Regions from separate parts of the Mycobacterium liflandii genome, predicted to be linked through region 3. Evidence: riboswitches for the same ligand, from Rfam matches in the RefSeq annotation. Region 3 holds a riboswitch; each other region holds the start of a gene.
The links. Region 3 has a riboswitch for magnesium ahead of CKW46_RS18090 (Rv1535 family protein). Riboswitches for the same ligand answer to the same signal wherever they lie in the genome.

Region 1 (9,993 bases), 940 kb from region 3:
TCACCCAGCCGGCGCAGACCACCGATCCAAGCGGGCTGGCCAGTCAGTCGGCGGCGGTCACTCAGGCAGTAGGCAGCACAGTCGGCAACCTCACTCAGACGGAGCTGCCACAACTGATGTCCGCGGTGCCGGCGAGCCTGTAGGGGCTGGCCTCACCAGCGGCCGCATCGCCGATAGACGCCATTCCCGGATCCGGGCTGCTTGCCGCACTGCTGAACTTCCTGGATGGCAACGACTGGAACCCGTACGGGGTCTTTTTGAACTCGTCATTGGTGAACGGGTTCGTCTCAGCCGGATACGTCAGCCGTGCCGTCGTCGGACCCGCAATCTGGGCCGCAATGGCCGATATCAATGCAGTGGCACTGGGTGCCCAGGAATCGGCCGCGGTACCGCCCATGGGGTCCGGCGAAGGAAATCCGTCGTGGATACCCGCGGCATCATCGGCAAGCCCGGAAAGTTTGCCGGTTCTGGGTGAGGAGACGGCAGCCACGCTGGGGACTGGAGGAATCTCGGCGGGTATGAACCAGGCTGAGCTGGTCGGGCGAATGTCTGTTCCCCAAAGCTGGGCGTGGCAACAGCGGTGGCCAATCACGCCGGTGCGGCAGCCCCGGGCGGCGGCTGGACCAGTACGGCCGTTGTCCCCGAAGCGGCAGTCGGGATGCCCGGCATTCCAGGTATGCCCGCGGGCATTTACGGGCACAGCCTCGGCAATGCCCCCGGTACGGATTCCGCCCAACGATCATGGGGCGCCCGCCAGCTGCTGGATGACGAGACGGAAGTCACCGTGACATCGACGATCGGTTCCGGGACTGCCGCGGCTACCGAATCTGCCAGCATGACTCCCTCGCGTTGAGGCTCGGGTAATGGTCTTGCCGGCAATGGATTTCGGGGCCCTGCCACCGGAAGTCAACTCCCTGTGCATGTATTCGGGCCCAGGGTCAGCGCCCATGCTCGCCGCTATGGCGGCGTGGGATGACGTTTCCGCGGAAATGCTTTTGACGGCAGCGGCATACGAGTCGGTGCTCTCGGCTTTGCTCAGCGACGGCTGGCTGGGGCCAGCTTCGGCGGCTATGGCGGCAGCGGCGGCCCCGTATGTGACGTGGCTGAGCGCCACCGGGCTACAGGCCGCGCAGACGGCCGGTCAGGCGGCGGCGGCCGCGGCGGCGTTCGAGGCCGCGTTCGCCATGACGGTGCCGCCGAGTGTGGTTGCGGCGAACCGGGTGCAGTTGCTGACGCTGGTGGCTACCAATTTTCTGGGCATCAACACACCGGCGATCGCGGCTACCGAGGCCGAATACGCCGAGATGTGGGCGCAGGATGCGACAGCCATGTACGGGTATGCGGCCGGTTCCGCGGTGGCATCCACGTTGGAACCATTTTCGGAACCAGCACACACCGCCAGCCGCTCCGGGCTGGCGGGTCAGACCGCGGCGGTTGCCCAGGCGGCGAGTACCGCTATGGGCGGCCTCACGCAGACCGAACTGCCCCAACTCATGTCCGCGGTACCGGCAAGTCTGCAAGGACTCGCCGCACCGGCGGCGGCACCGCTGGACACCATTGCAGGGTCGGGTCTGCTTGCTGACATCCTGAACTTTCTGGACGGCAACGATGGAAACGCCTTCGGGACCTTCTTGAACTCCTCATTGGCAAATGGAGTCATCTCGGCCGGATACACGGCTCCGGGGATCGTCGTGCCCGCCGTGATATCGGCAATGGCCGACGTCAATGCGTTGGCCCTAGACGGCTTACCAGGGATTGCGTTGCCAATTACGGGATCCGATTCCGGCGATGCCGTTTGGACAAGAATGACAGTTCCGCAATCGGGCCTGGGGGGAGTCGCCGCGGGAACCAACCAGGCGACCATGGTGGGTCGACTGTCGGTCCCGCCGAGCTGGGCGGGGACCACCGAAGTGACAGATCATGTCGCCACCGCGCTCCCGGGCGCTGGCACCGCTACCGCCCCGGAGGCGAGTGCGGCGATGCCTGGCGTACCCGGGGTACCTGCTCCGGGCGCCTACGCGCGCAGCTACGGCACCGGACCCCGGTACGGATTCCGGCTGACGATAATGCCGCGCCCGCTCTCGGGCGGCTGAACAACGCGCTTGCACCGAAGCCGGCGGAGTTGCGCCGCTCCGCGTGTGTGACCTGAAGACAGCGAAAAGCGCTGCGATGAAACAAAACCCGGCACACGATGGCGCATCGCCTTACCGGCATGATCGGGCAGCCACGGGCGCGTTGGGTTGACGGTCACCGCTTCGAGTGAAACTATGACCTCTGCAAGCACTTCGCTAGGTGAGGCGTCTGCACGGATACAGGCCACTGACCTCGAACGTCGAAAGACGCCCCGGGTCAGGACAGCTCTTCCCGGCTTAAGGGTTGAGCCCAAGTGACTTCCGGCTTGAAAGCGTCGGATACGCCGTGTGGTGCCAAAGCTCTGACGAGAGGGGTGCCGCGCTCAGTCGTCGTGCTGGGCACTCGCCTCTATGTGCTGTGTGACTGGCACCCCGCGTGCCCCGGCCCCGAGGAGGTGAGTGCGAAGTGAGTCCCGGTGATAGACCGTATTCGAGACCAACGGCCATTTCGTTTCGATCCGATCCCGGCGCCCTTTTCGTTATCTGACACGGTTTCATCCACGTTTGTTTGATCGGCACGCCTTAGCCTGTGCTGCGGACGTGTAGCTGAAGCGCGCGAAGTTGCGGTATCGGCGCTGTGTCGTTGTGCGTCAGGAGAAGCCCGATGCCATGTGGCCCCTGGACCGATATAAAGCTGGGCCACAACATAATTCGGTGGATAGCGCCCATGTATAGGGCACCGAGCGTGCACCGGAGCGCAATCGGGCGCTAGGGCTACGCAACCCGATGCCCGCCCCGCGTCCCACTCGGCCGTAACGGCCGCCAACGCCATCACGGCCAGGTAGAGAAAGAAGCCAGCGATGACCGCCAGTCTGGATTTCGCCACACTGCCACCCGAAATCAATTCCGCACGTATGTATTCGGGGCCAGGCTCCGCCCCGATGCTTGCCGCAGCCTCAGCCTGGAAGGGCCTGGCTGCGGAGCTTCGCGTCACCGTGTTGTCCTACGACTCAGTGCTCAGGGCGTTGACCGGCGAGGAATGGTACGGCCCGGCGTCGGCCTCGATGGCGGCTGCGGCAGCGCCGTACGTGGCATGGATGAGCACCACCGCCGCGCAGGCTGAGGAGAGTGCGGTACAGGCGGCAGCCGCTGCGGCAGCCTACGAAGCTGCCTTCTCGGCCACCGTGGCGCCCACGGTGATTACAGCTAATCGGGCTCAATTGATGGTGCTGGTCGCGACCAATGTGCTGGGGCAGAATACTCCGGCAATCGCAGCCGTAGAGGCCCAATACTGCGAGATGTGGGCCCAGGACGCCATGGCCATGTACGGCTATGCCGGCTCGTCGGCCGCCGCCACGCGGCTAAGCGAGTTCCTCGAGCCGCAGCACAACACCAATCCGGCTGGGCTGCTGGCACAGCAGTCAACGCTGGCCCAGCTGATGTCGGCAGTTCCCAACGTGTTGCAGGGACTGGCGTCTTCCAACACTTCGGCATCCGCGCCGTCCGGGCTGCTGAGCACGTTGCTGTCCGGCAATGGCCAGTCCTGGCTAGCCACGCTGTGGTCGGAGTTCGGGCCCAACGCCAATATCTGGAACACCATCGCCTCGACCGGCTTTCTGCTGCCGAGCAATATGGTCACCCCCTTTCTCGGCATGCTGGGCACCGCAGCGGTGGCGGATGCGGCCGAGGACGCGCTCGGAACCACGGGTTCTGGCGCGCTCGGCGGTGCGCTTTCCGCGCCGCTCGGGTCCGTCGGTGGCCAGGCCGGGCTGGCGGCCGCGGGCAACGCCGCCATCGTCGGCAAGTTGTCGGTGCCGCCGAGTTGGACGGGGGCAGCTCCACTGGCCAGCCCGCTGGGTTCAGCCCTGGGCGGCACACCGATGGTCGCGCCTCCGCCGACGGCGGCGGCCGGCATGCCCGGCATGCCGTTCGGGAATATGGCTGGGCAGCCGTTTGGGCGGGCTTTGCCCCAATACGGCTTCCGCCCCATCTTTGTCGCCCGCCCTCCCGCGGCGGGATAGCTGCGGGGAAATCTGCGGCCGAGGCGAAGTCGGATCACGCAAAGGACATCGTCGACCACGTCCGGTAGTCATGTTGCTCCGTGGGCTGCGGTATTTGCAGCGCACAAGCTTCACGCCCGGCCGCGGGACCGTCATGGCACGCCGGGCGATGGCCTGCCAGCAAACCTGCAGCAACCAGCCAGCCGAGTAACAGCCGATTGTGAACCTGGTTGCCCGCGAGGTGCGTAACCTTCCTCCGACGCAAGGAGAACGCCCCATGACGAGCAGCCGTCAGTTCGGTGAAGTCGATGCTTACCCGGTCGTCTGGAGCCCCGGCTCCGGCTGATCCGGTACTGCGCCGGTAACTGCCTGCGCCACGGGAGTGGACATCGTTCCCCCTGGCAGTTGGCGACGTTCGCACCCACGTGTTCAGCAATCAAACTCCTCGCCATCACGCATCAAATCCGGGAGGCCATGCGGCAGCCTTATCCGTTGGTAGCGTCGCACCGTCGGTCATTACGGTGGGTAGCGTGAAATTACTACATGAATTCATATTAGTGAAACTGTAATGCTGTTCTTAGTGGGACATTTCCGCTCGTTCGAGAATGGCGCCGTGCGATTTCGCCTGCAAAATACAAATATGGACTTGTGTGTCAATAATCGCCCATCGATCGTGTTTGTCCTCTGCGTTGATGGTGAACGCGGCTCCGCCTGGGCGGTGGTTTGCCATGAGTTGGGTTATAACTGTGTCTAGGTGCATAGGTAGTGGCGGCAGTGCATCGCTGAGCGGAAGCTTCACACGCGCCGCTGGGGTGGTGAGATCGATTTTTAACATCGAGATCACGCGGCGGGAACGCGGTGCAAATATGCCTCATTCAAGATCAACGTCGTATGCGGCCATGGGGGCGCGAATAGTGGCTAGCCAAAGGACGATTTGGGATTTTTTCCGCGGGGATATGAGATAGTTTTTGTTGTGGCTCGGTGGATCAATCATTGGAGAGTTCAGGGGGTGGTTAATGAGTTCGATAAGAGCCGAGGCCAGCATCGTGCGGGACTACAGCTTCGTGATTACCCTGGCGTTCAGCTAAGAACCGGAGGTAGCAGATGATTGACTTTGGGGCGCTTCCGCCGGAGATCAACTCGGGGCGGATGTATGTGGGGCCAGGCGCGGCGCCGCTGATAGCTGCGGCCGCGGCGTGGGACGAGCTGGCCGCCGAGCTGCAATCCATGGCAGCTTCGTATGGCTCAACGGTCCAAGGCTTGACCGTGGCACCGTGGACCGGTGCGTCGTCGATCACGATGGCGGCAGCGGCCGCACCCTACGTGACCTGGATCAATACCACGGGCGTTCAAGCCGAGCAGGCCGCCACCCAGGCGAAGCTGGCCGCCGGCGCGTATGAGACGGCATTTGCGGCCACGGTGCCACCGCCGGTGATCGCGGCCAATCGCGCGTTACTGATGGCGCTGATCGCGACCAACATCTTCGGACAAAACACTCCCGCTATCGCGGCCGCCGAAGCCCAATACCTGGAGATGTGGGCCCAAGACGCGGCGGCAATGTACGCCTATGCCGGCACTGCGGCCGCGGCCTCGGCGCTGACGCCATTTACCGAGCCGCCGCAAACCACGAATCCGGTGGCGGGGGCCGCTCAATCCGTCGCCGTGGCCCAGGCCAGCAGTACCGCCGCCAGCTCAGACGTAGTGTCCCAGCTGGCCGGACTGATCACCTCGGTACCGAATGCGCTGCAAACCCTCGCGACAACGAGCGCCGCACCGACCGCGGCGTCCATCCTGCCCGAGGTGTCCCTGCCTCCATGGCTCGCCACCAACCTGGCGAACTGGAATACCATCATGGCAACCTTGACCGGGCCATTCTCACTGCAGGGGATCAGTTCGATACCGGGTGGCCCGTTCCTGTCTTTCGGGCAGGTCTACGCCTACGTGCAAAACGCTCAGGGGCTCAACGCCTTCTACAGTCCGAAAGCGATCACCGGGACGCTGGCGCCGCTGGTTCCGGAGATCAGTCCCGGCGGCGTCGGATTGACTTCGGCGTCGGTATCGAACTCGGTATCGGGGACGATGGGGCGCGCCGCCCTGGTGGGCAGCATGTCGGTGCCGCAAGGCTGGACTCAGGCCGCACCCGCGATGCGACTGGTCTCATCGGTGCTATCCACCAACCTGGCGGCCGCGCCGACCGCTGGGCTACCGGGCGAGGCGGGGGTCTTCGGCCAGATGGCGCTGTCCAGCCTCGCCGGACGTGCCATGGGGGCCAGCACGTTTGGTTCGTCCAGTGGGGGTGTCGTGGCGAACTCGCTCGGCGGGGTTGTTGCCGAGGCCGACCCAGCCGCCGCCACCATCATCGTGATCCCGGCGCTCGACGAATAGGACGCCGACTGCCATGAATCACGAGAACTCCTACAGCAGCCCGGCCCGGGCGATCCAGGCACAGAAGTCCAGGTAAGGGGTACCGCATGTTCTATGCAGCGTTTCCGCCGGAGATCAACTCGGGCCGGATGTACACCGGTCCTGGATCGGGGCCGTTGCTGGCCGCCGCGGCAGCCTGGGACGCGGTTGCCGCGGAATTGCAGTCCACGGCCGCCGCGTTTTCCTCGGTGATCGCAAGCCTGACCAGCGGGCCATGGATAGGTCCGTCCTCGCTGGCGATGGCGGCCGCGGTCGCACCCTACGTGACGTGGATGGGCGCCACCGCCGCACAAGCCGCGCAGGCGGCGACACAGGCCACCGCCGCGGCGACCGCCTACGAGACCGCGTTTGCCGCACACGTGCCACCGGTCGAGATCGCGGCCAATCGCGCGCAATTGGCAATGCTGGTGGCCACCAACCTATTCGGCCAGAACACTGCGGCCATCGCCGCGGCCGAGTCGCAATACGCTGAAATGTGGGCACAAGACGCCACCGCGATGGACGGCTACGCCAGCTCGTCGGCGGCCGCCAGCGAAGTCACGCCATTTGCCGAACCACCGCAAGTCGTCAATGCTGCCGGGTTGGCCAGTCAAGCCGCAGTGGTGGGCCAAGCTGCCGCTGCCTCCCCGGCCGCCACCGTGCAGGACCTGCTGGCAACTGGCCCCATCTCCTGGTTACTGCAGTTGGGTGCCGACCTCAGCACCGGCTATACCGCAGCGGTCACCGCGCTGCTGAACGGCCTTTTCGGGCCATCCGGCGCGACGACCTATTTAACGCTGTACAACGCCATCAAGACTCCGCTGAACTTCACCACCGGGTTTAACGACATCGGCCTGCTGATCAACTTCCCCGCCTCGCAGTTCCTCAAGTTCGCCCCGCACCCCGGGCTCGGCCCGCTTCCCAAGGACGCGTTGGGAGGCGGCCTCGGGCTGGCTCCGCACTGGAACCAGGGCACGCTGTTCAGCGCGATACAGCCGGAGGCGATGACGCCGCACTGGGGGCGCGGCACCCTGGTCGGAAAATTGACGGTTCCACCGAGCTGGGCCGCGGCCACGCCGACCATCAGGACCGTAGCCGCCGCGCTGTCGGCCGCCGGACCCGAGGCCGTCCCGGCAGCGGCACTCGGCGAGGGAGGGCTGCTCAGCTCCATGGCAGTGGCGGGCATGCTCGGAAGTGCCTTTGGTGCCGGGGCCCCGGACGCGTACAAACGCGCCGGCGTCCGCAGTCGCCTCACTCCGCTCAAAGACCTCAAAGACGCCACTTCACCGGAAAAGTTGAAACGTCTGGTCGCGCAAATATCGGAGAAGCCCGAAAGTGTCCAGCACCATACTGTCGATCAGGAAGGTCTTGACAGTCTCTTGGAGCAGCTGGCGAAGAAACCCGGTATCCATGCTGTGCACCTGTCCAAAGGCGACAAAGCCAAAGTCGTGCCCACCGATGCGCAGCCAGGCTAGTGGGGAAGTGCAGTTCGACGTTGGAGCTGCCCAATGATGGGCCCCGATGCCGGGATCTCGAAGCGTCTTACCCGCGCTGCGCTGCCACAATCGCGTCACTAGAGCGCCAAATAACCTGCGCGCCAAGAAGATTGGAACAGCATTCGGGGAATTTCGACTCGCAACGGTGGGCATCATCGATGCCAGTGCCGCATTCCGCTGCGGCAGTGGCTAGACCACACACATTTAACAGCTATGCCCCAGCTCGAGCTGGAATAATTGGCAATAGGCAACTGCTGTGGGATCGGAGAATGGCTAACAATGAAAACGCTATTTGCTCTCCTCGGGCTGTCTGCCATGATTTGGCTGGCCGCGCCCGCGCACGCACACCCTGACGAAGGCGGGGGGGACGATGTCGGCTTTCTTGCCGCACTGCAAAATGCCGGTATCACTTATTCCAACCCGGACCAAGCCATCGGATCGGCCAAGGCGGTGTGCTGGTGTCTGGACGGCGGCGAATCCGGCCTGGAACTGGTTCATGATATGAAGACCCACAATCCCGGATTCAATATGGAGGCGGCATCGCAGTTCGCTGTGCTGGCGGCGACCTACTACTGTCCGCATCACCTCAGCCACGCCTGATCTAGCAGGTCGCGGCTTTCGGCTCAACCATGCGGCCGAAAACGAAATTGCCCAAATCGCACCGAATGGATCGCCCCTGAGCCGCCGGTAGGTCGTCGCTGAGTACCACTACGATGCGGCCGGTTCGCCTTGACTCCACCTGTCGTTAACCCAGGCGTGCTTAGCTGCCGTCGCCATCGTGTCGGTCAGGAAGGGAGTGCGACGCCAGTGCAGAACCTGAGCGTTGCTGAGTTCACACTTCGATTGGCGGTCGGACTCGGCTGTGGCGCCCTCATCGGCATCGAGCGGCAATGGCGCGCGCGCATGGCCGGGTTGCGCACCAATGCCCTGGTGGCCACCGGAGCCACGCTATTCGTCTTGTACGCCGTCGCGACCGAGGACAGCAGCCCCACCAGGGTCGCGTCCTACGTCGTGTCCGGTATCGGGTTTCTCGGCGGTGGAGTAATCCTGCGGGAGGGATTCAACGTCCGCGGCCTCAACACCGCCGCCACCCTGTGGTGCTCGGCAGCGGTGGGCGTGCTGGCGGCCTCCGGACACTTGATCTTTGCGCTGATCGCTACCGGCACCATCGTCAGCGTTCACTTGCTGGGACGCCCACTGGGCCGACTGATCGACCACGACAACGGGGTCGAAGAGGATGAAGGCCTGCAGCCCTATCGCCTACAGGTTCTCTGCCGCCCCAAGACGGCGAAGTACGCGCGCGCCCAGATCGTCCAACACATCGCCAGAAACGACATCATTCTCCGTGGCATTCACACTGGCCAGGCCAACGACGACAACATCGCGTTGACCGCCCACATCCTTTTGGACGGTCACACGCCCGCCAAGCTAGAGCGGCTGGTGGCCGAGCTGTCCCTACAACCAGGCATCTACGCAGTGCATTGGTACGCAGGTGAGCAGTCCAATCCCGTGCTGCCCGGCACCGAGCCGGACTGACCTACGGCCGGTCCTGTAGGTCCGGAGCGGCGGCTGCCAACAGGTCCGCGCGATCTCGGGTCAGCGGCGGGTAGATCCGCTCAGTGTTGATGGTCTGCTTGGTGGCCTTGGCCTTCGCGCCACGCGACACCACCATCCGGTCCCACCCCTCGGTGTAGACCGCGCCGGCCGGTCCCAGATCGAGAACCGTTACATACCAGGGAATCCGCAGGGCCAGCAGTGGCTCGCCGAACAGGTCGCTGATCACGTTGTAGCCCGCATACCGTCCCATCGGCCGCCCGTGCTGACACGACATCACCGACACGTGGTCGTCGTCCATCTGGGCGGCGGCCACATCGCCCGCGGCGAATATCTCGGGAACCCCAACCACCCGCAGGTAGTCGTCCACCTCGACACGCCCCAGCCGATCACGGTGTACCGGCAGTTGTTCGGCCAGCGAATTTGCGCGCATGCCGGCGCATCACACCACGGTGGCTGCCTCGAGCA
Region 2 (9,993 bases), 2.9 Mb from region 3:
GGCGCTGGGACCCTACTAGGCCTGCCCGCCGAACTGTTGGGCCACCGCGCGCCGGTCCAGCGACCCCTTCGCGGTATGCGGCAGCTCACTGGCCATCTGGAAGGTGGCCGGAATTTCGAAGGACGCCAGCTTCTCCCGGCAGAATTCGGTGAGTTCCTGCGCAGTGGGCGCGGGCTCACGCGGCACGATCACCGCCGCGACCGCTTCGCCGTAGAGCGCGTCGGGGACGCCGAAGACCGCGTTCTCCTGCACCCCGGGGTGGCTGGCCAGCACCCCTTCGACGCGTTCCGGGGAAATCTTCTCCCCGCCCCGGTTGATCAGTTCCTTGATCCGGCCGCGGATGCTGAGGTCGCCCGCCTGCGACAGGGTTCCGAGGTCGCCGGTGCGTAGCCAGCCGTCGGTGAAGTTTGCCGCGGTGATCTTCGGGTCACCGAGGTAGCCGCGCACCACCGTGGGGCCGTGCAACCAGACTTCGCCGACGGCGCCGGGCCCGACCGGATGCCCGTCGGGCCCGACGATCCGGATTTCGGGCCCCGTTGATCGACCGACCAGACCGGTTGACTCAGCGGGGTTTTCGTCGCAGCCGCTGCCCTCGACACCGGTGCTTGCCACCTGGTGGGTGGCCTCGGTCATGCCGAATGCGCACAACACCGGGGCGGAGAACTCGTCATGCAACGCTTGCGCGGTTTCGGGCGTGAGTGGCGCGCTGCAACTGCGGATGAAGCGCAATGCGGCGCGAGTCCGGCCGGACGAGTCGGCTTCCCGTTCCGTCTTGGCGCGCTCCAACAAGATCTGGTGGATCGTGGGCACCGCAGTGTACCAGGTGGCGTGCGCGACGTGAATGTCGTCCCAGAATGTGTGCGCCGAGAATTTTCCGCGAGCCGGCAGCAGCACCGTGCCCTCCGAGACCAGGGTCGACAGCAACGCGGCCATCAGGCCGTGGCCGTGGTATAGCGGCATCACCGCAACCGTCGCGTCCTGTGGGCTCAGCCGGTATCCCGCGATGATGGACCGTATCGAGGTGGCGATGTTGGCGCGCGTCCAGGGAACCATCTTCGGCAGCCCCGTGGTTCCCCCGGTGAACATGATCATGGCGTCGTCGGCCCGCAACCCCTGGGGCGCCGACGCCACCGCGGTGGGCTCGCCGGCGGCGTCCAAATGGACCGACAGAATGCCGGTATCGCGCGCCACACTCACCGCGATCGGCCACCATCGAACCGCCGGTTCATCCCGGTCGCCGGGTCCGGTGCCGTCGATGAGCACCACGCGTGCCCCTGCGGCCCCGGCGCGGGCGCGTTGGTCAGCGACCGGCAGCGCCGGATCCAGCGGAACGACGATCAGATTCGCGCGTGACGCGGCCAGCAGCGCGACCACGAACTCGAGGTTGCTGCCCGAGCGCAACGCCACCCGCTCCCCCTGCCGCAGGCCGGCCCGAGTCAGCTGCCCGGCGAGGTCGTCGACCAGGCGGACCAGGTCGCGATAGCTGACCGCGACACGATCGGCGGTGAAGATGACCGCGGTTGCCTCCGGCAGCTGGGCCGCCGCCAGCTCCACCAGATCCGCCAGCCGAGGGCCGGCGGCCGAGTCGCAGGGTTGGGTCCCGACGTGCGCGGGCACTGCCTGGCCGCCGGTGATCGAGTCCGATGCCATCGCGTGCACTCCCTCCAGGTATTACCGGTGCAGTTGGCACCTGATCAGCACCCTGCCGGTGATCGGTACGCGTTGTCCAATACTGACCGGCTACCAGTCGATAGTCGACGGCTATCGAGTCGCGGTGGTGCCGGCCTACGCCGTAGCCGCCGCTCGATAGACGGAGTGAATCGTCGGATAGAGAACCGGTCTTGGACACAGCGGGGGCACCCGATAAGAGTGGTGATCAAGCCACCGGCCACCAACACACCCGAGGAGTCGCCACCATGACCACACAATCGGCATCTCCCAGCGACGCGACAGCCGCAGGCGGATTGACCGATGGTTTCCATCTGGTGGCCGACGCACTCAAAGCCAACGACGTCGCCACGATCTACGGAATCGTCGGCATCCCCATCACCGACCTGGCGCGCACCGTGCAGGCCCGCGGAATCCGCTACATCGGATTCCGCCACGAAGCCTCCGCCGCCAACGCGGCGGCCGCCGCAGGCTTCCTGACCGCCCGGCCCGGGGTGTGCCTCACCACGTCGGGCCCGGGTTTCCTCAACGCGCTGCCCGCACTGGCCAACGCAACCGCCAACTGCGTCCCGATGATCCAGATTTCCGGGTCCAGCCAGCGGGCGATCGTGGATCTGGCACGTGGCGACTATCAGGAGATCGACCAGCTCAACGCGGCCCGCCCATTCGCGAAAGCCGCGTACCGGATCAATCGGGTCGAAGATGTCGGGCTTGGCATTGCCCGCGCGTTGCGCACCGCGATCTCGGGCCGCCCGGGCGGGGTCTACCTCGACGTCCCCGGCGAGGTGCTCGGTCAGGCGATGGACGCGACGGCCGCCGCGGCGACCGTTTGGCGCCTCGTCGACCCGGCCCCGCGGCAATTGCCCGCACCCGAGGCCGTCGATCGCGCACTGACCATCCTCAGCCAGGCCCAACGTCCGCTGATCGTGCTGGGGAAGGGCGCGGCATATGCACAGGCCGACAACGCGATCCGGGACTTCATCGAGACGACCGGAATTCCGTTCCTGCCCATGTCAATGGCCAAGGGGCTACTGCCGGATTCGCATCCGCGCTCCGCGGGTGCGGCTCGCTCGCTTGCCATCGCCCGCGCCGACGCTGTCCTGCTGATCGGGGCTCGGCTGAATTGGCTACTCGGCCACGGCGAGTCACCGCAGTGGTCGGCCGACGCCAAGTTCATCCAGGTCGACATCGCGGCATCGGAGTTCGATAGCAACCGCCCGATTGCCGCGCCACTGACCGGCGACATCGGCTCGGTGATGGCGGCATTGTCCGACGGCCTGGCCCGGCATCCGATCGCGACCAGGGCCCCGTGGACCACCGAGCTCGCCGAACGCAAGGCACGCAACGAAGCAAAAATGCTGCAACGCTTGGCCGAGGATCCGCACCCGATGCGGTTCTACAACGCGCTTGGCGCCATTCGCACTGTGCTGCACGATAATCCCGACGTGTATTTGGTCAATGAAGGCGCCAACGCGCTAGACCTGGCCCGCAATGTCATCGACATGCAGCTGCCGCGTCACCGTATCGACACGGGAACGTGGGGGGTGATGGGTATCGGCATGGGCTACTCCATCGCGGCCGCGGTGGAGACCGGCCGGCCCGTCGTCGCAATCGAAGGGGATAGTGCATTTGGTTTCAGCGGCATGGAGGTCGAGACCATCTGCCGCTACCAGCTTCCCGTCACCGTGGTCATCCTCAACAACGGCGGCGTCTACCGTGGCGACGAGGCCACCAAGGCCCAGGCCACAGACGCCAGTCCCAACGACCCCGCCCCCACTGTGTTGAGCGCCCACGCACGCCACGAGCTGATCGCAGAAGCATTCGGCGGCAAGGGATATCACGTCACCACCTCGACTGAGCTGCGGTCGGCGCTGACCGCGGCGCTCGCATCCAACGGACCCACCGTCATCGACTGCGAACTCGACCCGGCCGCCGGTGTGGAGAGCGGGCACCTAGCCAGCCTAAATCCCACTAGCGCGGCCACCCCAGCGCGGGTCAGCGCCGGCGGCTGATCTCCATCAGCCGCGTTTGGAAGAACTCATCCAACGCGAGCCCCTGGGCGCTGGTCATCAGCGCCCTGGCGACGGGAAATCCAGGCCCGGTGGAACTGGTAGCCAAGGCGACCTGGGCTTTCACCACCGGGCTGACCAGTTGGACCGGGCGTATCTCACCGCCCGCGGGTGTGGTCCATAGCCAGGTGTGCGGCACAATGGACGCCGAATTCCCCGTGGCGACCTGAGCGAACAGCGAAGCAACGGAATCGGTTTCAACCTGCGGACTGACCGTGATGGCGTGGTCGGCGAAGGCCGCGTCGATGATTTGCCGGTCTCGCATATCCGAGGAGAGCAGGGCCAGTGGTAGCTGCGCGGCATCGAGCCAGCTCAGCGTCGACACGCCCGGGGGCAACATCTCCGGCGGCGCCAGCAGCACATAGCGCTCCTCGTACAGCGGCACCAAGTCAACGTCATGACCATCGTCGGAGGACGTATACACGATGGCGGCGTCCAGCTCGAAGTCACGCAGCCGCCGGTACAGCTCGGTGACCGCCAACCGGGAACAGATCTGCGCCTTCACCAACGGGTGCGCCGAGCAGAAGTCCGACAGCACCAGCGACGCAGTTGTCGAGGCAGACGGAACGGTGCCCAAACGCAGCGTTCCGGTGATCCCCGATCGCACCGCGTCCACCTCTGCCTTGAAGGCGTCGTGCTCGGCGATGATCCGCTTGGCCCAGACCACCAACCGCTCACCCTCCGGGGTGAGCCCCTCGAAGCTGTGGCCCCGATTGATCAAGGTGACGTTGAGTTCACGTTCGAGCTTGGCGATTGCCGAGGACAAGGCGGGCTGCGACACATAACACTTCTCCGCCGCCCGGGCGAAGTGGCGTTCCTGAGCTACCGCGACGAAGTACTCCAGTTGACGGAAGAGCACTGACACCTCCTCGGTCATGGGTACCGATTCGCTGAGGCTATCGCCCCCACCGGACCGTTGTCGCCCGCCGGTCCCCGATTGGGCCGCCAGGTCCTGCACCGTCGCGACAAGGTCCGCGCGCCATTGGGCGGTTCTCGTTACCCCGCAGCGCGGTTGGACCGCAGGCGCGGCGCGACGAGCCAGCCCGGACGTACGCGGAATCGGTATCGCTACCAGCGAATCCGACCCCGGAATCTGCGCCAACGTCAATTCCGGATTGATTTTCGGCGCACCGAGGAGTTTCACCCGAGACCCCGAATATGGGCCCGAATCCCGACCCCCAGGCTAACTGAGAATTGTTTGCTACACCCCGCGAGTGGGCACCTAACAACTAGAATGCGTTTAGTTGCTCGCACCATCTCGAAGGGCGGACGCCATGCGTCGAATAATTCGTTATCTATTCGTTATGGTTGCGATTACAGTATTGGCGGTCGTGGCAGCGGGCAGTCCCGCCACCGCGGCCCTGCCGGCCGCAGAGCCGATTCCGGGCGTTGCTTCGGTGTTGCCCGCGAACGGAGCGGTGGTAGGAGTGGCGCACCCCGTGGTGGTGACGTTCACCGCGCCAGTGACCAACCGCCGCGCCGCCCAACGGACCATTCACGTCCTTTCACCGAGCAACATGACCGGACACTTCCAGTGGGTCCAAAGCAACCTCGTGCAGTGGGTGCCGGACCGATACTGGCCCACCCACACGCGCGTTTCGGTGGGGGTGCAGGAACTGACCACCGGCTTCGAGACCGGTGACGAGCTGCTCGGTGTGGCCAGCATCTCCGCGCACACCTTCACCGTCAGCCGCAACGGTGACGTGCTGCGCACCATGCCGGCGTCGATGGGCAAACCCAGTCGCCCCACTCCGATCGGCAGCTTCACCGCCTTGTCCAAAGAGCGCACCGTTGTCATGGACTCCCGCACCATCGGCATCCCGCTGAACTCGTCGGAGGGGTACATGATCACCGCCTCCTACGCGGTTCGGGTCACGTGGAGCGGAGTGTATGTCCATTCGGCGCCGTGGTCGGTGAACTCACAGGGCTACGCCAATGTGAGCCACGGGTGCATCAACCTGAGCCCGGATAACGCGGCGTGGTACTTCGACAGCGTCAACGTCGGCGATCCGATCGAGGTGGTCGGCTAGTCTTTGCGGCGCGCACAACGGTGCTGGCTGCCGGCTGAATCATCCAGCCGGTCAGCCGATCCCGGCCTGCACCACCTTGACAACCACCAGCACCACCGCGACCACGAGGTAGGCCCGCAGGGTGAATAGGCCCAGCCGGTGTGCCGGCGACATGGCCGGGCGGGCAAGGTCGGTCAGATTGGGGGTACACCACTGGGCCCGGTCCTGTTGGCGAATGGCACGCCGTTCGGCACGGCTGAGCAACTTGGCGTCGTTGATCTCATCGACCTCCCCGGGATCCAGCCCGCCGCCCAGGGATTGCGAGATGGCCTCCGCGTCGCGTCGGCCGCTGCGCCGGCGGCCGGTGATGAGCACCGCAGCGCCGCCCATCATGCCGATCGCCGCGCCGGCCACCAGACCTATCTCGATGGCGGCGGTCGACAGGCGCGGAAAGAAGGTCGTTACCGTCAGCGCCAGCGACAGCAAGACCAGACACCAGACCGTGGTCCAAGCAATAATGTTCTGCCGCAGGGTGTTTACCCACGGACCCAGTACCGCATGGTCGTTGCAGAGCAACACCAGAAATACCGTTGCCGACGGTAGCAGGATGCCGGCGAGGGCCTGCACACCCTGGGTCACCAAGCCGAGCAAGTAGTCGGGGCTGAACGCTACCGCGGCTGAAATCGCAAGTAGCGCCGCGTAGCCGCCGTAGAACAGCGGGGCCTCACTGATCTTCCAGTGCAGCGAGTGCCTTTTGCCCATCGCGTCGCCAACGGCATAGGTGGTGGCCAGCCCGATGGCGTTCGCGCCGATCAGCGATGCGTCGAGTAGCACGACTGCGAACAGGATGCCCACGGTGGAGCCGAAGTGGTTGGTCAAACTCGTTGCGACCGCGCCCGCGTCACTGAAGTGGCCGACGTCGGAGGTGCCGGCCAGGCCGAATGCGGTCACCGCCATCAGCGCTGTCGCCCCGACGATCACCACGACGATGCCGAGTACCAGATCCGCTCGTGCGTAGGGAATCCAGCGCGCCGTGATGCGCTTGTCCACCACGTTGGACTGCTGAAAGAACAACTGCCATGGTGCGATCGTGGTGCCGACGATCGCCACGATGAGCAACAGCACCGTGGAGTCCAGTCCTCCGGGGAAGCGTGGCACCAAACCACCCACCGTCCCCGAGAACGTCGGATGCACCAGTAGCGCCATCGGAATGATCACCACGTTGACCGCGATCAGCAGAAACATCATCTGCTCCCAGCGGCGAAATGAGCCGCCGGCGACCACCGCGAACAACAGCACCGCGGCGGCCGGGATGGCGACCGCCTTCGGGCAGCCGAGAAAGCCGAGGGCCATTGATACGCCGATGAATTCGGTGACGATGGTCAGCGCATTGAGGATCAACAGGTCGCCGACGCTGAACGCGCCCCAGAACTTGCCGAAGCGCTCGAAGATCAGTCGCGCGTGCCCGACCCTTACGACCGCACCCAGGCGCAACACCATTTCCTGGTTCACGTATAGCACCGGGATCAGCAAGGCCAGGGTCCAGAGCAGGGTCATCCCGTAGTTCTGGCCGGCCTGAGCGTAAGTGGCGACACCACCGGCGTCGTTGTCGCCGACCATCACGATCAGCCCGGGACCGCTGATGACCATCAGGGTCCGCAGACGCTGCCACCGCCGGGAAGCTACGCCGTCGCCATCCCGCCGGATCCGGCCGAACGCACCAACGATGTCGCCGGTATGGGCCGAATCCAGGACGGCGGCGTCGGCGGAGTGCACAGCGGAATTCGGGGCACCGCGACGCGAAGTGGATATCGAGGTCATCAACGTCTCGCTATCGATACAGAGGTGGCGAACCGGACAGCGCAAGCCACTCCCGGCGACGGACACCGGGTCAGCGTCCGCCGCCGAGTTCGTTGCGGCTCAGGGAATTAGCGGTAGTTGTTGGTGCCCAGATCTGGATGTCCACCCAGCGACGCGGTAACCACCGCGATCGGCATCCTGGACACGTAGCAGTTGGCGCGCTCCTGCGGTGTCAGGACGAAGTGGGCGGACCACTTGTTGGTCAGCCGCCGGCCCGCACTGAGCAGCGAACGTCCCGGAAAACCGGTCATGTAGGGAATACGTTGTGTAGCAACCAAAGCCATGATCTTACTCCTGGTGGGAAAACCGATCGGCTTACGTCATTCAACGCGTCAAGGTGTCCCGGGCCTTCATGGCGCTGGTGCCCCACGGATTGGGCACAGATCCTGGTGAAGGCCCGACAAGGCTTAGGCGGTAGAAGAAATGCCGGAACCGGATCGGGGGAAGACGGATTTCGGATAGGGACTATCGCCCGGACTGATGTCACTCATGTCTCGCCCTCACCTCCTCACGGCCATGACACACGGGGGTGTCGTCACATCACCTATGCAAGAGGGATGACCGTACGGCGACGCATCGTCGAACGCACTCCTCTCGTGGGAGCTTCGGCACTGCACGGCGTATCCGGACTATCCGGAAGCCACTTGGGCTCAACCCTTAGGCCGGGAAGAGCTGTCCTGACCCGGGGCATCTCTCGACGTTCGGGGTCAGTGGCCTGTATCCATGCAGACGCCTCGCCTACCGAGGTGCTTGCGGGAACCATGCTCGCACCGAAACCCGCTGCTCGTCAAACGGCTATTTGGTAACGGCCACCACCAACGATGGCACTGGCGATGGTGGCGGCCTACCCTCGCCGGCATGGGCACCACTTTGCAGGACGCCAAAGTCGCCGCGGCGCTGGACCGGATGTACGCCGCAGCCGCAAACGAAATGACGGCGCTGCGCGAGCGACGCGCTGAAATCGAACGGCTGTGGTCTGGGGATGCGCAGCAACGGGCCGACGCGATGAGCGAGTTCTACATCCCGGTGACACCGGAGGCCGGCCGACTCATGTATGCGCTGATCCGTGCGATCCGACCCACGACCGTCGTCGAGTTCGGAATGTCGTTCGGCATATCCACCATCCATCTCGCGGCCGCGGTTCGCGACAACGGCAGCGGCCGGGTGGTGACCACCGAACTCAACGCCAGCAAGATCGCCGCCGCCAAGCAGACCTTCGCCGACACCGAGCTGGCCGACGTGATCACCGTCGCCGAAGGGGATGCGCTCGCGACGCTGACAACCGTGCCCGGACTGGTCCAATTCGTGCTGCTCGACGGCTGGAAAGACCTGTACCTACCCGTCGTCAGGCTGCTGGAGCCGGTGCTGCCGGCGGGTGCATTGATCCTTGCCGACAACACCGAGTCCGCCGGTTCCCGGCCGTACCTGGACTACATCCGGGACCCCGCCAACGGCTACGTGAGCTTCAACTTTCCCGCCAGAAGCCGCGACAGCATGGAAATCAGCTGTCGCACGGCCGATTAACGACTAGCGCAACGACTCCTCGAGCCACGGTATCAGCCACTTCACACCCTCTGGGGTGAGGTGAACGCCGTCACTGCGCACCTGAATCCCGTCAACCTTGGCCGTATAAACCCCATCTGGGGACAGCTTCTTGTTGAGGTCGATGATCCCGACGTTTCGGTGTTGGCTAACTGTCTTGCGCAACATGTCGTTCCATTGCCTGACCCGGTCCGGCTGGTCCTCCGGGTACAAGCGGCCATCCGGCTTCTCGCCGCCCCGGCTGTAGGGCACCGTGGCCACCATCACCCGGACACCACTGGATCCGACGATCTTGAGCGCCCGCTGCAATTCGAAGTTGAGATACCCATCGAAGGTCGGGTCTCCGATGTGAGTCCACTTTCCTTCGTTCACCCGGTCCACGGTCTCCCAGCGACCGATGATCAGCAGCGCGACATCGGGCCGGTCTTGACTGACCTGGGCGGACCATCTGCTGGGCCAGGTATCGCACTCCGGCCGTTGCTCCAATGTCTGACCGATGTAGCGATACGGCGTGCCCCGCACCAGGCTGCAACCGATGACGGTGTGGTCGATAAATCGGAATCCGGGTGTGGCGGGCAGGTAATGCATCATGGTCCAGCCGATCGAGTCACCGAACACCGAAACGGTGAATGGCCGGTTCGGATCTCGTGGCGCGGCGGCTGGCCCCGGCGCGGCCGGCTCCGGCGGTGACGGTGAGACCGCGGCGACCGCCGAAACGCCGGGTGGCAGGCCTACCTCACGCAGGCCCGGGCCTGTGCCGACCGGGATAACCAGCATGGTGGCGGCGGCCGCGCTGGCGACGGTGGCCGCCGCCAGGGGTAGCAGCGGTACTCGCGCCGGGCGCC
Region 3 (9,993 bases):
CGAGCATGGCTGCTGCGGAGGAGAAGGAGCAGAACCAGTCCAGGGGTTGGTCGGTGGTGGCTTGGTGGAGGTGCCAGGCGCCGTAGACCTTGGGGGCCCAGTCGCGGTCGAGGAGTTCGTCGGTGATGTTGGCCAAGGTGGCGTCTTCGACGACCGCGGCGGCGTGGAGCACTCCGCGTAGGGGCAGGTTGGTGGCGGTGGCGTTGGCGACCAGCCGTGCTGCGGTGGCGGGTTGGGCGATGTCGCCGCATTCGACCACGACATCGGAGCCGATCGAGCGGATCAGTTCGATGGTTTTGAGGGCTTTTTGGCTCGGTGCTGAGCGGGAACTGAGCACGATGCGTCCGGCCCCGGCGGTGGCCATTTTTTCGGCCAGGAACAGTCCCAGCCCGCCCAGGCCGCCGGTGATGATGTAGGAGCCATCGGCGCGCAAGACCGGTACCTGTTCGGGGGGGCAGGACCACCGCACTGCGTCCGCTGCTGGGGATGTCGAGCAGCAGTTTGCCGGTGTGGTCGGCGGCGCCCATCACCCGGATCGCGGTGGCCGCCTCGGCCAGCGGGTAGTGGGTGTCTTGGGGCATGGGTAACACGCCCTCGGCGGTGTGCTGATAGACCGTGGTCAACAGCTCGCGGATCAGTCGGGGATGGGTGATCGAGAGCATCCCCAGATCGACACCGTAAAACGACAGGTTGCGCCGGAACGGGAACAGGCCCATCTTGGTGTCGCCGTAGATGTCGCGTTTGCCGATCTCGACGAACCGCCCGCCCCAGGCCAGCAACTCCAGCCCGGCGCGCTGGGCGGCGCCGGTCAGCGAGTTGAGCACGATATCGACCCCGTAGCCGTCGGTGTCGGCGCGGATGGCCTCGGCGAACTCGATACTGCGTGAGTCATAGACATGCTCAATGCCCATGTCGCGTAACACTTGGCGACGCTTGGGGCTGCCCGCGGTGGCATAGATTTCGGCTCCGGCCGCGCGCGATCGCGATCGCGGCCTGGCCCACCCCACCGGTTCCGGAATGGATGAGCACCTTGTCACCAGCACGGATACGGCCCAGATCATGCAAGCCATACCAGGCGGTCGCGTGCGCGGTGGTCACCGCGGCCGCTTGCGCGTCGGTCAGACCCGCCGGGATCGGGGTAGCCAGCGCGCCATCACAGGTGACAAAAGTGGCCCAACAACCATGCGAGGACATCCCACCGACTCGATCACCAACCTGATGATCGGTGACATCGGGACCCACCGCGGTCACCACATCGGCGAAATCGGTACCCAACTGCGGCATCTGCCCATCGGGGGAGTTATACCGACCGAAACTGACCAACACATCCGCGAAGTTGATACTGGAGGTGGTGACCGCGACCTCGATCTGACCCGGCCCCGGCGCGACCCGATCAAAAGCCACAAACTCCATCGTCTGCAAATCCCCAGGCGTGCGGATCTGCAACCGCATCCCCTCAGTGTCATGCTCCACCACCGTGGTCTTGCGCTCTTCGGGACGCAACGGCATCGGCGACAACCGCGCCGTATACCACTGGCCACAACGCCACGCCGTCTCGTCTTCCTCAGAGCCCGACAACAACTGACGCGCAACCACCTCAGAACCACTGTGCTCATCAACATCAACATGAGTGGTATGCAAATGCGGATACTCAGCACCAATCACCCGCAACAAACCACGCAACCCAGCCTGCTCCAAATTGGCACTTTCACCACCCAACACCGTCTGCGCACCCCGCGTCACCACAAACAACCGCGGCGCCTCACCCATAATCTCGGGCAACTCCCGAACAACACGCACCACATGCCGAACGTAATCGCTGGTCACGGGGCTGCTGCAGCCCGTCCCGGTCATGACGACCACGCCCGCGAACCGGTGCTCGCGCAGCTGATCGCGGAACCGCTCAGCGTCGGTGATGTGGTCGGCCTGCAGGTGCCAGCTCGTCGTGATGCAGTCGGTGCCAAGCGACTTCAGCGCCTCGGCGAGCCGCGTCGTGAGTCGATCGACGGTTTCTGAAATCCCGACCAGCAGCCAGCTTTCGGGGTTTGGCGCTTGGGGCTGGGGCAGCTCGCGCTGCTGCCATTCCGTGCCCAGCAGGTGCCGACTCATCAAGCGATCCTGGTCGGCCAGCTCCGATAGCCCGGTACCCATCAGCAGGCCGCGCACCGCCAGTAGCACGGTCCCATGCTCGTCCAAGACGTCGATGTCGGCTTCGGCGTCATGGCCGCAGGCGGTCACTCGCGTGTAGCAGAAGCGTGCGTCGCGGGTCGATGCATGGGAACGCAGCCGACGCACACCCAACGGCAACAGCAAGCCGTCGTTGCCCATTTCCCGCACAACCGGGTGCGCGAGAACCGACTGGAAGCAGGCGTCCAACAATGCCGGGTGGACCAGATAGCCGGCCTGTTGGGTGCGCATCGAACCCGGCAAGCTGATCTCGGCGAGCACCGCATCGCTGCCGCGTTCACAGACATGCGCCGCGACCAGGCCCGTGAACGCGGGGCCATAGTGAATTCCGTTCTTGCCGAACCATTCCCGCAGTTCGTCTCCGTCCAGACGGCAGGCATGGGCGGCTAGCAGCGCCTCGATGTCATAGCCCGCCGGTTGCGAGTCGCGCTCGACCGCACGCAGTAGTGCGGTACTGCGGCGCACCTTTTCGCCGCCGCGAACTGTGTCCACAGCGAAGCTGGCGATCCCGGGTGCCTCGAGCAAAGCGACAGCGCCTGCCGCGGTTTCATCGTCGAGTAGCAGCATCTCGTGGAAGCCGATGTCGCCGACCTCCGACAGATCGCCGAATACCGTATTGGCAGCCGTGAGCGCCATTTCGCAGTATGCGGCCCCCGGCAGCGCGGCCACACTGTTCACCTGGTGATCGCCCAACCAGGGGAGCGTGGCGGTGCCGATTTCGGACTGCCACGCGTGCCGCACCGGTTCCTCCAGCAGATCGACGTGCGCCCCTAAAAGAGGTTGCGCTGCAACGCTGTTGGCGCATCCGTGTCGCCTGGTATCCGCCGCTGTGAGCAGGAGACGACGATTCGCCCACACGGGTAGCGGAGCATCCACCAATTGCCCGTCGGGGCATAGCGTTGCGAAGTCCACCGCGGCGCCCGCGCTGTGCAGGTCGGCCACCAAGCCACGCAACCCGTGGGGCAGCGGCTGGTTGCGTCGCATCGCCGGCAGGGCTGCGGCGGGGATATCCAGGCTTGCCGCGGTCTGCTCGACAGCGCGGGTCAGCAGCGGGTGCGGTGACAACTCGCTGAAAACCCGGTAGCCGTCGTCAAGTGCCGCGCGCACCGCTGCCGAAAAACGCACCGCATGACGCAGGTTGTCGACCCAGTAGCGGGCGTCGCAGCGCGGCCGTTCGCGCGGGTCGAAGGAGGTCGCCGAGTAGTACGGGACCTGCGGCGCCAGCGGCTCGACATCCGCCAGTAGTTCGGAAAGTTCGCCGAGGATCGGCTCGACCTGCGGGGTGTGAGATGCCACGTCGACGGCCACCTCACGAGCCATCACCTCGCGCTCTTCCCAGGCTGCGACCAGCTCGCGCACGGTGTCGGTGGCCCCGCCGATCACGGTGGACTGCGGCGAAGCCACCACCGCAACCACAACGTCCTTGGCCCGATGACGGACCAGGTCTTCGCGTACTCGTGCGGCGGGCAGCTCCACCGACGTCATCGCGCCGCTACCCGCGAGCCGGGTGCACAGCCGGGAGCGGCGACAAATGACCTTCACCCCATCGGCCAGCGATAACGCCCCGGCCACGACGGCAGCCGCCACCTCGCCGAGGGAGTGGCCGATGACCGCCCCGGGATGGACCCCGTATGACCTCATTGCCTGTGCCAGCGCTACCTGTATGGCAAATAGCGTTGGTTGCACCCGGTCGATGCCGGTCACCGTCTCCATCGCCGTCATCGCCTCGGTCACCGAAAAGCCGGACTCGGCGGCGATCAGCGGCTCGAGCTCGGCCACGGTAGCGGCGAAAACCGGTTCATTGGCCAGCAAGCTCGCACCCATGGTCGCCCACTGCGAACCCTGCCCGGAGAACACCCACACCGGGCCGAGATCGTCGCGGCCGACGGCGGCCGGATAGGGGGTATCGCCGGCGGCTGCCTCGCGTAATCGGTGGGCCAACTCGGTTCGGTCGCCGGCGATGAGTCCGGCTCGCACCGGTTGATGGGACCGTCGGCGTGCCAGGGTGTAGGCCAAATCCGACGGCGATACTTCGTGATTGTCGATCCAGTCGGCGAGCCGTTCGGCGGTCTGCCGCAACGCCTCTGTCGAGCTGGCGGACACCGTGAACAGCAACGCATCGCCCAACCCGGCTGTGCCGTTGCGGTAAACGGCCGGCTCGGGGGCTTGCTCGAGGATGACATGAACGTTGCTGCCCGACATGCCATACGACGACACCGCCGCCCGCCGAGGGGTCCGGCCGTTGCCTTCCGGCCAAGGCGTAATCGCTTGTGGCACAAACAGTGCGCTGTCGATTTCGGCTAGCTCATCGGGGAGCCGGGTGTGATGCACCATCGGCGGTACCAGGCCATGTTGGAGGGAAAGGACGGCCTTGATGATCCCCACCGCCCCGGCGGCGGCCTCGGTGTGGCCCACACTGCTCTTGGCCGATCCGACCGCGCACGGGTTCCCGTTGCTGCCGTAGACCTGTGCCAGGCTGCTGAATTCGATCGGATCACCAACCGGCGTTCCGGTGCCATGCGCCTCGACCATGCCAACGGTATCGGCGTCGACGCCGGCGACAGCCAGCGCCGCTCGGTAGGCCGCGACCTGGGCGTCGGGCGAGGGGGTCGAGATGTTGTCGGTGCGTCCGTCTTGGTTGGTTGCCGTGCCGCGCAGCACGGCAAGGACTCGATCGCCGTCGCGCACGGCATCGGGAAGCCGCTTGAGCACCAACACTGCGCAGCCCTCGGAGCGGACAAACCCATCGGCGGAGGCATCGAAGGTGCGGCAACGGCCGGTCGGAGAGAGCATGCCTTGCGCGGATGCCGAGCTGAACACATCCGGTTCGAGCATGAGCATGCAGCCACCCGCCAGAGCAAGGTCACTCTCACCCCCGTCCAGACTGCGACAGGCCATATGCACCGCAAGCAAACTCGACGAACAGGCCGTATCCACCGTCATGGCTGGACCGCGCAGGCCCAGGGCATAGGACACCCGACCGGAAGCCATGCTGAACGCGGTTCCCGTGAACGCGTAGGCATCACCCAGCGCGCCGGCATCGTCGGTGACAAATGCGTAGTCGTCATGACACATCCCGACGAACACCCCGGTCAGCGAGCCGCTCAGCGACATCGGTGGCATGCCGGCATGCTCGACGGCTTCCCATGACGTCTGCAACAGCAAGCGGTGCTGGGGATCTATCGCGATGGCTTCACGCTCGCTGATCCCGAAGAACTCCGGATCAAAACCGGCCACATCGTCGAGGAATCCGCCCCAGCGCGACACCGAGTGGTCCGGCACGCCCGGTTCGGGGTCGTAGTACTCATCGGCGTCCCAGCGGTCGGCGGGAATCTCGGTGATCAGGTCGTCCCCGCGCAGCAACGCCGTCCAGAACTTCTCCGGAGAGTCGATGCCCTTGGGGAGCCGGCACCCCATTCCGATCACCGCTACGGGGGTGACATGTGATTTAGCCACAGACCGATCTCTACATCTATTGAAGTAAGTCTCTTGACGTCTATTGGAGTTGGCAGCATCCGCAGCGTAGCCGGTTCGGCCGCCCAGCCACGCAAAGCGAGCGTCTTGGGAAATGCGTGTCGCGGGACCTGTCCAATGCCGCGGCAGCGCGCAGTTTGTCATGTGATGGCCGTTTTGTGCTGCGCCGCAACGAGTCTGCAATTGACTCGCGAGTTGATAGTTCATAGTGTGCTGGTAGTCGGCGAGCCCAACGGAGTGATAGACTATGACTATTCCCCGCGTGCCACTACTGTCGGTCAACGAGGCCAAGGCCGCCGCCGACGAAGCGGGCGTGCCCAACTACATGGCTGAGCTCAGCATCTTTCAGGCGTTACTGAACCATCCGCGGCTGGCCCGGACCTTCAACGACCTGCTCGCGACCATGCTCTGGCATGGCGCCCTCGACCCTCGGCTGCGCGAATTGGTGATCATGCGGATCGGGTGGCTTACCGCGTGCGACTACGAATGGACCCAGCACTGGCGCGTTGCCTCCGGCCTGGGGGTCTCCGCCCAGAACCTACTCGGGGTGCGTGATTGGCGCCAATACAACGGATTCGGTCCGACCGAGCGTGCTGTGTTGGCGGCGACCGACGACATCGTGCGCGACGGCGCGGTGAGTGCCTCGAGCTGGGCGGAGTGTGAGCGCGAATTGCATGGGGACGTAACGGTTCTTACCGAACTCGTCACCGCGATCAGTGCGTGGCGCATGGTTGCCTCGATCCTGCACAGCCTCAAGGTTCCGTTGGAGGATGGCGTGGCGAGCTGGCCGCCCGATGGCTGTTCGCCCTAGCGGCAACGTCGCCGCAGTTGCGGAACAGCACGGGTGAATTCTTCGGCCGAGTTCGCGAAGGCTGAACACGTAACGCGTTGAGTGTCATGCGATTCGATTGACATATCGGTCTGGGATTCTTAGCGTCGGGAAATGCGAACCAGAGTGGCCGAAATGCTCGGCGTCGAGTTTCCCATCTGCGCTTTTAGCCACTGCCGAGACGTGGTCGCCGCGGTGACCAACGCGGGCGGTTTCGGGATTCTGGGTGCCACCGCTCACAGCCCGAAACGGCTGGAGAGCGAGCTGACCTGGATCGAGGAGCAAACGCGCGGAAAGCCCTACGGAGTTGACCTGTTGTTGCCGCCCAAATACGTCGGGGCGGAGCAGGGAGGAATCGACCCGGTGCAGGCTCGCGAGTTGGTGCCCAAAGCGCATCGGGCGTTCGTCGAGGAACTGCTGGCCCGCTACGGCATCGCACCGTCCCCGGAAGCCGGAGCGGAGCGGATTTCGCGATCCGGGGGAGGGCTCAACATCTCGCCGAAAGGCTACGAGCCGCTGTTGGACGTGGCCTTCAGCCACGACATCCGCCTGATTGCCAGTGCGCTGGGGCCGCCGCCGAGCGATCTCGTCGAGCGGGCTCACAAGAAGGAAGTGCTGGTAGCGGCCCTGGCCGGGACCACCCAACACGCGCGACGACACGCGGCGGCCGGTGTCGACCTGATCGTCGCGCAGGGCACCGAGGCCGGCGGTCATACCGGCGAGGTGGCCACGATGGTGCTGGTTCCCGAGGTGGTGGATGCGGTTGCGCCGACACCCGTACTGGCCGCCGGCGGCATCGCCCGCGGCCGCCAGATCGCCGCCGCACTGGCCCTTGGAGCCGAAGGCGTGTGGTGCGGGTCGGTTTGGTTGACCACCGAGGAAGCCGAGACGGTCCCGGCGGTCAAGGACAAGTTCTTGGCGGCGACCTCCTCGGATACCGTGCGTTCGCGGTCGATGACGGGCAAACCGGCACGGATGCTGCGCACCGCCTGGACCGACGAATGGGCCCGCCCCGATACCCCCGAACCCCTTGGTATGCCGCTGCAGACCACGCTGATCACCGATTCGCAGATCCGAATCAACCAGGCTGCCGTCCAACCCGGAGCCAAGGCACGGGAACTGGCCACCTATTTCGTGGGTCAGGTTGTCGGTTCGCTTGACCGTGTGCGGCCGACTCGGTCGGTGGTGCTGGAGATGGTCGAGGAGTTCATCGACACCATCGGGCGGCTGGAGCGACTCGCCGATTGATCGTCGACACCTGATTCAAAGCCATCTCAAATACATCGACTTCGGTATCAAAAGCCCAGGTCAGAAGCGTCTAACCTGGCGAAAAGCTGTCAGCGTGCCGGGGGAAAGCGTAAAGAATCGGACACGGGCACCGGTTCACGTTGACCCGCGCAGCCCGGTCATGCATGATCGGTCAGGCAAGCACCTCGTTAGGTGAGGCGGCTACACGAACATAGGCCACTGACCCCGAACGTCGAAAGACGCCCCGGGTCAGGACAGCTCCTCCCGGCTTAAGGGTTGAGCCCAGGTGGCTTCCGGTTTACCGGACACGTCGTGTGGTGCCAAAGCTTTGACGAGTGGGGTGTGGATTCTCCGACGTTCGTCGGGCATCTGTACTCCTTTGCGCATGGAAATCGTGCGGTTATCCGCACGCGTCGTGGTTGTGAGGAGGTGAGGGACGCATGAGTTCCAGTGGCAGTCCGGGTCGATATCCGGGCTATGTTTCGTCCCGATCCGGCCCCAAGCGCGACGTCCTCAGCTGAATCTGCCCACGCAGATGGTCTGCGGACCAAACGCTCTTGGATCGGAATCGCTACGGGACGGGACATATCAGTCCAATTCATTCTCGTTTCGAACCTGTCCGGGAGGGCATCATGACCGTAGCTGTTTTCGACGAAGTGGTAACCGTATCGCCCGCGCCGCGGCTGACGGTAGTACGCGATGGAACGCCACCTCCGGCTCCGGCTGCCAAGAAGAAGTCGGCCAACCGCAGCGACTTCGTCGGGGGCGACCCGCTGGTCGCCGGCGCGGCTCGGTTGCTGAGCGTTCCGGTGCGCCACGTCTACGCCGCACTCTGGCGCGTTGGATTGCTCGAAGTCCAGGCGTGAGCCATGGATTGCGAGCATCGCAGCCTTACGAGCGAGTCCGTAGCTGACGCACGGTTCCAAGGGGTTGCCACGCCACAGACGTAGGCGTCTGTGTTCTGTGGCTTGGCAACCCCTTGGAACTATTGGCGCGCAACAACCGCGTCCGCGCGCCGGGTTGATGCAGTCGGCGTTGGGCGGCGGCCCCGCCCTTGGCGTCGACTGCGGCGCTGGTTCCGGAATGGACTTGGGCGCCGACCCGGTCAGTGTACGGTCAACTCATGTCCGTACTGATTATTGTCCCGGTGTTCGGGCAGCATGAGTACACGCATGCATTGGTCGGTGACTTGGAGCGCGAGAGCGCGGAGTATCTGATCGTCGACAACCGGGGCGACTACCCCAAGATCGGCAATGAACGCGTTGTCACGCCGCGTGAAAACCTGGGCTGGGCGGGGGGGAGTGATCTCGGATTCCGAATTGCGTTCTCGGAAGGGCACTCCTACGCGATGACACTCAACAACGACACCCGGATCTCAAAGGGATTCGTCGCCGGCCTGCTCGATCCGCGCCTGCCCGCCGATACCGGAATCGTTGGGCCGATGATCGATCACGGGTTCCCGTGCGCGGAAGATGACCAGAAACCCGAGGCCGCGAACTACATTCCCCGACCGCGATATCGGGCGGTAAGTGCGGTCGAGGGAACCGCACTTGCGTTGTCTCGAGAATGCTGGCGGTCGGTCGGAGGCATGGACCTGCGCACCTTCGGCCGCTACGGGTGGGGCGTGGACCTTGATCTAGCCCTGCGTGCTCGCGATGCTGAGTTCGGTTTGTACACAACCGAGATGGCGTACATCAACCATTTCGGCCGCGGAACGGCCAACAAGCATTTCGGGAAGTTTCGGTACTTGATCGGCGCCAACTCCGCCATGGAGCGGGCAATGCGGCGTGTTCATGGCCGTAAGTGGCGCAAGCTATTTCCCCCGGGACGCTGCCGCAAGCGGCGCCGGGAAGCCCGATCACGTACACGGCCCACCAGCTCGAGCAGTGACTTCGGCCGCTTCCTCAATCTGACGACAACCTCTCGGGATAACTCTCAGGAGGTGGGCTTTGAAGCTGATGGTGACGCGATGCAGGCGTATTGCAGGTATCGGCCATCGGCGAAGTATCCGAGGGTCAGTACGGCCAGCGCTACGCCAATGGCCCCGTTCCAGGCGTTGATTCCCGCGATCCGGCGTACCCCGAAGCCTGACGTCTTGAACAACCGCACCAGGCTCCTGCGGGTAAAGAAGCGAATGTAGGTGCGGTCGAAGGTGCCAAAATCCTCCTGCGGGAAATCCTTTCGAAACAGCACCTTGCTCAGAGCCGGTAGGAAACGGATGTTAGGGACCGCCGCGACGACGACGCCCTCGGACG

Region 1: another riboswitch for magnesium. It lies ahead of CKW46_RS14060 (PPE family protein); the one in region 3 lies ahead of CKW46_RS18090 (Rv1535 family protein).
Region 2: another riboswitch for magnesium. It lies ahead of CKW46_RS03865 (hypothetical protein); the one in region 3 lies ahead of CKW46_RS18090 (Rv1535 family protein).

What each region holds. Positions count from the first base shown of each region.
Region 1 covers NZ_CP023138.1:3,119,025-3,129,017, forward strand. Annotated here, with positions in the region: partial or broken gene CKW46_RS14050 (PPE family protein) at 1-853, shown strand, start outside; gene CKW46_RS14055 (PPE family protein) at 864-2,093, shown strand; M-box (ykoK) riboswitch at 2,278-2,453, shown strand; gene CKW46_RS14060 (PPE family protein) at 2,933-4,093, shown strand; gene CKW46_RS14065 (PPE family protein) at 5,177-6,457, shown strand; gene CKW46_RS14070 (PPE family protein) at 6,544-7,950, shown strand; gene CKW46_RS14075 (DUF732 domain-containing protein) at 8,209-8,571, shown strand; gene CKW46_RS14080 (MgtC/SapB family protein) at 8,779-9,507, shown strand; partial or broken gene CKW46_RS14085 (NAD(P)/FAD-dependent oxidoreductase) at 9,509-9,993, opposite strand, start outside.
Region 2 covers NZ_CP023138.1:824,700-834,692, reverse strand. Annotated here, with positions in the region: gene CKW46_RS03895 (DUF2231 domain-containing protein) at 1-19, shown strand, start outside; gene CKW46_RS03890 (FadD7 family fatty acid--CoA ligase) at 16-1,650, opposite strand; gene oxc (oxalyl-CoA decarboxylase) at 1,917-3,680, shown strand; gene CKW46_RS03880 (LysR family transcriptional regulator) at 3,664-4,596, opposite strand; gene CKW46_RS03875 (L,D-transpeptidase) at 5,012-5,767, shown strand; gene CKW46_RS03870 (NRAMP family divalent metal transporter) at 5,819-7,567, opposite strand; gene CKW46_RS03865 (hypothetical protein) at 7,675-7,890, opposite strand; M-box (ykoK) riboswitch at 8,189-8,359, opposite strand; gene CKW46_RS03860 (O-methyltransferase) at 8,465-9,130, shown strand; gene CKW46_RS03855 (SGNH/GDSL hydrolase family protein) at 9,134-9,993, opposite strand, start outside.
Region 3 covers NZ_CP023138.1:4,061,572-4,071,564, reverse strand. Annotated here, with positions in the region: partial or broken gene pks2 (sulfolipid-1 biosynthesis phthioceranic/hydroxyphthioceranic acid synthase) at 1-5,604, opposite strand, end outside; gene CKW46_RS18100 (carboxymuconolactone decarboxylase family protein) at 5,909-6,472, shown strand; gene CKW46_RS18095 (nitronate monooxygenase) at 6,605-7,738, shown strand; M-box (ykoK) riboswitch at 7,916-8,085, shown strand; gene CKW46_RS18090 (Rv1535 family protein) at 8,371-8,604, shown strand; partial or broken gene CKW46_RS18085 (glycosyltransferase family protein) at 8,847-9,572, shown strand; gene CKW46_RS18080 (class I SAM-dependent methyltransferase) at 9,674-9,993, opposite strand, start outside.